DNA from 3 places in the Microbulbifer sp. ALW1 genome. Region 3 is predicted to be linked to each of the others. Evidence: predicted binding sites of a transcription regulator. Region 3 holds the regulator's gene; each other region holds the start of a gene.
The links. The regulator LexA, encoded in region 3, represses DNA repair genes until DNA is damaged. The targets are predictions, from matches to a motif close to ACTGTNTNTANANACAGT.

Region 1 (2,253 bases), 910 kb from region 3:
ACCGGGTCCGGGCGGGTGCCGTTCAGGCGTGCCAGGTAGTCGATAAAACTGCGCCCGAAGCGATTGCCCACTTCCGACAGGGGGATGGCCAGGAGCTGGCTGACCCGTTTGATACCGCAGGCGTAGAGCTTGGCGATGGCTTTGTTATTACAGTCCAGCAGTTTGCTGGGAGCGAAGCTGATCCACTGGCGCCACTGCTGCGGGCTGGGGGGGCTCTGGGTTTCTTCGAGCCACAGGCGGTGCTCAGGTAACTGGCTCAGCAGGTGTGCGGCGCTGGGGCTATGGCCCAGGCCCATGACATGGCTAATACGCATCTTGCGCAGCTCTTTGCGCAGTTGTTGTAACAGCGGGGCCAGGCCGCCATTGGCCTTGAGGCTGCCACTCAGCTCCAGAAACAGGCAGGCGGGGCCGTCATCCCCCTGGTCTTTCTTTTTGCCTTTTTTCTCGCCGGGGTGCGCACTGCCGCGCGGGGATACCACCGGGGTAAAGCTGTAGCCCCATTGGGCAAGCTGTTGCAACAGTTGGGTTTCCCGCTCCAGGTCGCGTTCCAGCAGTTCCAGTTCGGGGCAATAGGCGCAGGCAGTGGCAATCGTCAGTCCCGAGGCTACGTTGCGTGCATGCCCTGTGGCGTTGGCCTCCAGGATCAGGTTGCCATCGGTAACGGCCAGAGGGGTGCTCTCGCTATCTTTGCGCCCGGCGCGTGTGAGGGCTTCCAATGGCAGTCGGGGAAACTGAATACAGAGCCAGAGCATGTGCTGTCCTCCCGTTGCGCCTGAAATTAGTGCAGCGGCTGGTCGCGGCGAACCAGCCTCGGATTACGGGCCAGGTGTATGCGCTGGCCGGATTTACCGTTCAATTGCTTGAGCAGATGCAGCGCCAGCTGCTCGCCATCACTCTTCAGTTGCAGGCGCAGGGTGGCGGGGGAGGGGCTCAAGGCGCTGGAACCGGGGCGGAAGTGGAAGTGCAGGCAGTCGCCCTCGCGTGCGGCAATCTGCAGGCGACGCAGGTCCTTGTCTGCCGGAGTCTCGCTGTTCTGCCAGTTCACCAGGGCACCACAGGCCCCGGATTGCAGGGACTGTTCTGCGGCCCATAGCTGATCCCGCTGGCCACGGGGGTGCAGTATCAGCAGTTTTTCCAGCTGTACCCCGGCTTGTACCAGTGCCGGTGCGTAGGGTATGTGAGGTGGGTTGACCAGTATCACCATGCGTCCCTGGCGGGTCATTTCTGCCAGGGTGGGCAGGATGAGGGACATTTCACCAATTCCTGCTTTATCGACCAGAAACTCGGTGGTGGCGCCGCGGGGCCAGCCATGATTGGCGAGCAGTGCATCGAGACCGCGATAGCCACTGCTGATTCCGGTGCGGCGCTGCTGCTGGCGGTTGGCCAGTTGCCAGATATCCGGCCGGGTCAGTAGCCGCTGCAGGGGCTGATTTTCGGTCTGATTACTTAACTGCTTGTTTTGCATGAAGTTTTCGGCGCTGTTCACGATCTGTTGGCTCCACACTGGCGGTCTGCAAGGGGTTGACTGGTTGCATATACAGTATCTACTGGCAATTTATACAGTAGTCATCCAGTGCCGGCAAGCCCGTACCAGATAGACTGGCACTTTTTTGCACAGGGCAAACCGGCTATGATTCGGCCTCTTTAATGACCGCCAGAATTGAACAAGCGAGGGGACAGGGTGAGCATCAAATCCGATAAGTGGATTCGTCGTATGGCTGAGAATGAGGGGATGATTGAGCCCTTCGAGCCGGGCCAGGTACGCCACGGTGAATCAGGCGACCGCTTGATCTCCTACGGCACCTCCAGTTACGGCTACGATGTGCGCTGTGCCAGTGAGTTCAAGATCTTCACCAACGTGCATTCGGCGACCGTGGACCCCAAAGCCTTTGACGAAGACAGCTTCGTGGACGTCACTGGCGATTACTGCGTCATTCCGCCCAATTCCTTCGCGCTTGCCCGCACCGTAGAGTACTTCCGTATTCCGCGCTCGGTACTGACCATCTGTCTGGGCAAGTCTACCTATGCTCGCTGCGGCATCATTGTGAATGTGACGCCACTGGAGCCGGAGTGGGAAGGGCACGTGACCCTGGAATTCTCCAACACCACCAATCTGCCCGCGAAGATCTACGCTAATGAAGGTGTGGCGCAGATGCTGTTCTTCGAATCCGACGAAATCTGTGATGTGTCCTACAAGGATCGCGGTGGCAAATACCAGGGCCAGCGTGGCGTCACTTTGCCGAAGACCTGATT
Region 2 (2,253 bases), 2.1 Mb from region 3:
TGATCTCCAGCCGCTCGTAGAAGCGCTGGCCGCCGTAAATACGGTAGGGAATCTGTTCCCGCAGCAATCCTTCTTCCAGCACCCGCGACTGGGCGTTGGAGCGGTACAGGATGGCCACGCTGTCGCGGCGATTGCCATCGCGCACCCAGTCGCGGATACGTTCGACAATAAACCGCGCTTCATCCTGCTCGTTGTAGGCGGAGTAGAGGGAAATAGGCTCGCCTTTTTCCCCTTCGGTCCACAGTTCCTTGCCCAGGCGACCGGCGTTCTGCGCGATCACCGCGTTGGCGGCATTCAGGATGGTGCTGGTGGAGCGGTAGTTCTGCTCCAGGCGCACCGTCTGTACGTCCCTCAGATCCGCTTCGAAGTGCTGGATATTCTCGATTTTGGCACCGCGCCAGCCGTAGATGGACTGGTCGTCGTCACCCACCGCCGTGATGGCACACTGGTCGCCAGCCAGCAGGCGCAGCCAGGCGTACTGAATCGTGTTGGTATCCTGGAACTCGTCCACCAGAATGAACGGGAAGCGGCGGCGGTAATGGGCGAGGATATTGTCGTTATCCCGCAGCAGTTCGTGGGCGCGCAGCAGCAGTTCGCCGAAGTCCACCACACCCGCGCGCTGGCAGGCCTCTTCATAGGCGCTGTAAATCCGCACCATGGTCTGCAGCCAGGGGTCGCCGGTGAGCTGGATGTATTGCGGGCGAATGCCCTCGTCTTTCTGGCCGCCGATCCACCATTGGGACTCCCGCGGCGACCAGCTTTTCTCGTCCAGCCCCAACTCGTTCTGCACCCGCTTGATCAGGCGCAGCTGGTCGTCACTGTCGAGAATCTGGAAATTCTGCGGCAGCTTCGCCTCCTGCCAGTGAGCACGCAGCAGGCGGTGGGCAAGGCCGTGGAAGGTGCCCACCCACATGCCGAAGGTATTCACCCCCAGCAGCTCCTCGATGCGCCCGCGCATCTCCCGCGCCGCTTTGTTGGTGAAGGTCACCGCCATGATGGAGTAGGGCGATGCCCCCTCCACCTGCATCAGCCAGGCGATACGGTGCACCAGCACTCGGGTTTTGCCCGAGCCGGCACCGGCGAGGACCAATTGATTGCCCGGGGGCGCGGCTACTGCCTCGCGCTGGGGATCGTTGAGAGGGTCTAAAAGTTCAGATACGTCCATGGGGCGGATTGTATCAGGGGTTTTGGAGTAACTGGGTATATAAACAGGGTTTTGACCCACTGAAATTCAATGCGAAGGCGCTGATGCCGGGTAGGCCTTTGTGAGACCGTCTGCGGCCAGGACGGCCGCAGCCGAGCCCCCATGGATGGGTTCACGGCGTGTCTCACAAAGGCCTACCCGGCAGCAGGGCCGCCACAATGCCAGAATCGAGCTGAGCCAAAGCTCGCCAGCACCCCGCCATGCCGCTAAACTGCACAGCCTGAACCAGAGTTAAGGTAGTGTCGTGAAGCCAGCGGAAGTCACGCAAAGGATCAGCGAGCAGCTGAGTGCCATGCGTAAATCTGAGCGCAAGGTCGCTGAATATATCCTCGCCAACCCCGGCGAAATCATTCATATGCGGATAGTGGATCTGGCCACCGAGGCGCAGGTGAGTGAACCGACCGTGGTGCGTTTCTGCCGTGCAGTGGGTTGCTCCGGGTTCCAGGAGTTCAAGCTCAACCTGGCGCAACAGCTGGCCTCCAGCCCCAGTTTCGGGCAGATCGCCGTTACCGAAACCGACTCCATCGCCGAATACAAACGCAAGGTGTTCGACTCCACCGTCGACACCCTGCTGAATGTGCGCGACAAAATCGACTCCCGCGCCCTGGAAGCCGCCGTTACCGCCATTGCCGCCGCCAAGCGGGTGGAATTCTTCGGTTTTGGCGCCTCCGGTGCCGTAGCCGCCGACGCCCAGCACAAGTTCTTCCGCTTGCAGATGGCCACCGCCGCTCACTCAGACCACCATATGCAGAGCATGTCCGCCATGAGTATGGCCCCCGGCGATGTGGTGGTCGCCATCTCCCAGAGCGGTCGTACCTCCTCGCTGCTGCGCTCCATGGAAATGGCCAAAGCCCAGGGCGCGACCGTCATCGGCCTCGGCCCCAGCGGCTCCCCCATGACCCGCCAATCCAGTATCCCGCTGGAAGTGGATGTGGAGGAAGACATCGAGCTCTACACGCCGCTGTCGTCCCGTATCGCGCACCTGGTGGTGATCGACGTACTCGCCATCGGCGTGGCCCAGCGCAAGGGGCCGCAGTTGCAGGAGCACC
Region 3 (2,253 bases):
ATTGCAACTGTGGCGGGCATATCGTGCTTTTCTCGGCGAGCAGTCCCACCAGCTGGGTCTGGGCACTGGTGTTGTGCCGGAATCCGCAGCGGCGCTGCAGAGCCTGCTGACGGCCCGGGGCAAATTCAGTGCGGACGTCGGCGAGCTGGTGAGCTTGGCGGAAAACCCGGATAGCTGGTTTTACCCGCTGGCAGCTGCTTGGAGTGGGCTCTGGAAGCTTCCGGCTAGCGCCGGGCAGGGGCCTGACGGAGGGGCGGGCGTACAAACACTGATTCCGGTGCGGCAACTGGAAGATATGCCGGTCGCGGTGGACCCCGAGTGCCTCAACCGCTGGTTGCGGGGGCTTACCGAGCTGGTGCAGCGGCAGCGGGTACAAGGCGAAGAGTGGTAGCGCCTTCAGCGGGCGCCGCAGATTAATCACTTCCCCCTGTGTTACAATGGCGGAAAATCATGCTGTAACTGGAGAAGTGAATGTCTTCTGAGACCTACGAAATCATCGAGTTGTCCAATGGTGATGTGGCGCTGCGACGCGCTGGTCACAAGGGAGACCCGCTGGTGCGTATTCATTTCTCAGCGGAGAGCCTCGAGTTTTTACGTGAGCACAAGATTGCCATTGCCCGCGCTATGCTGGAGGCGGGAATTGAGGCGGTGCAGGATGTGAACGAGCTGGAAGCGGAGCCGGAATCCTTCGAGGAAGACGTGGATGTGACCGAGCACACGGTACACTGAGCTTGCTCGAACGTACCCCGCAGCGTCGGTGATTTCGGCCGCTGTAACGGGCTGTAACGGAAAGATACGGGGCGAATCGTGTATCAAAGGCCGTGAAAGACGCATAAAAAAACAGGGCTTGAGGCCCTGTTTTTTTATGTCTGGAAGGTGCCGAAAGCGATGCCTTAAAAGGGATTCTGACGAATCACACCAACCGCCAAACCTTCAATGGCGAAATTCTTGTCACGCATATCCACCTGAATAACATCGAAGTCATCATTCTCCGGCAACAGCTGGATGGTTGCCTGGTTGCCGCGTCGCTTGAACCGCTTCACGGTCACTTCATCTTCAATCCGTGCCACTACTATCTGGCCATTGCGGATGTTGTCCGTGCGTTGTACGGCCAGCAGGTCGCCATCAAAAATACCGGCGTTCTTCATGCTCATGCCGTGTACCCGCAGCAGATAGTCCGCCGGTGGGTGGAAAAACTCCGCCGGGATCTCGCAATACTCTTCAATATTTTCTTCCGCCAGTACCGGATTACCTGCCGCGACCCGGCCAACAATGGGCAAGCCGCTCTGGTGGTCTGGAATCCGGATACCGCGTGAGGCGCCGGCGACCATTTCAATTGCGCCTTTACGCGCCAGTGCTTTGAGGTGTTCCTCTGCCGCATTCGGAGAGCGGAAACCGAGCTCCTGGGCAATCTCAGCTCTGGTGGGTGGGTATCCGGTATCGTCCAGATACGTTTTGATCAGTTCCAGTACCTGGGCCTGGCGAGCGGTAAGGTTTGTCATGCGCACTTTCCTGTTGTCTGTATTTTTATACAGTTGCTGGGATTATATACAGATTTCTCTTGCACGCAATCTTCCGGGGGAGTGTGTGGGCTAGCTGCTAGACTTGGGGTACCTGTCGGCTTTCAGGTTGTATGGGCATCCAGTTCCCCAGGAGGGGAGTCGGGCAATAAGGAGAAGGCATATGCTGGACGCAAAAATGCCAGAAGCGTGGCGCGTGCTGCGAATTCAATCGGAACTCGTCGATGGTATCGAGCGCCTGATTACATTGAAGGGCGCGGTGACGGTTTTCGGCAGTGCAAGATTCCGTGAAGATGCGGTGGAGTATCAGGAAGGTGTGCGCCTGGGCGAGTTGCTTGCCAGTGAAGGGGTGCCGGTTATTACCGGCGGCGGCCCCGGGATTATGGAGGCCTGCAATCGCGGTGCATTTACCCAGGCTGGTGCCTCAATCGGCCTGAATATTGAATTGCCATTTGAGCAGACGCCGAATCCCTATCTCGATATCAGTCTGCACTTTCGCTACTTCTTTGTGCGGAAATTCATGTTCGTGAAACATGCCGTTGGCTTTATCGCCATGCCCGGCGGGTACGGAACCCTGGATGAACTGTTTGAGGCGCTGACGCTGGTACAGACGCAAAAAGTCCGACGCTTTCCCATTGTTCTGGTAGGGAAGCGCTACTGGGCGGGATTAATCGACTGGCTGATGGAAACGGTTTTGGACCGGGAATGCATTGATGCCGGTGATCTGAACCTG

Region 1: a site for LexA is predicted at 1,525-1,542, ahead of imuA (translesion DNA synthesis-associated protein ImuA). Genes of this name have one in related genera too.
Region 2: a site for LexA is predicted at 1,196-1,213, ahead of uvrD (DNA helicase II). Genes of this name have one in related genera too.

What each region holds. Positions count from the first base shown of each region.
Region 1 covers NZ_CP047569.1:2,340,756-2,343,008, forward strand. Annotated here, with positions in the region: gene GRX76_RS09665 (DNA polymerase Y family protein) at 1-752, opposite strand, end outside; gene imuA (translesion DNA synthesis-associated protein ImuA) at 779-1,486, opposite strand; gene dcd (dCTP deaminase) at 1,682-2,251, shown strand.
Region 2 covers NZ_CP047569.1:709,463-711,715, reverse strand. Annotated here, with positions in the region: gene uvrD (DNA helicase II) at 1-1,165, opposite strand, end outside; gene hexR (transcriptional regulator HexR) at 1,449-2,253, shown strand, end outside.
Region 3 covers NZ_CP047569.1:3,250,814-3,253,066, reverse strand. Annotated here, with positions in the region: gene GRX76_RS13530 (DUF6586 family protein) at 1-391, shown strand, start outside; gene GRX76_RS13525 (hypothetical protein) at 472-729, shown strand; gene lexA (transcriptional repressor LexA) at 894-1,502, opposite strand; gene GRX76_RS13515 (TIGR00730 family Rossman fold protein) at 1,684-2,253, shown strand, end outside.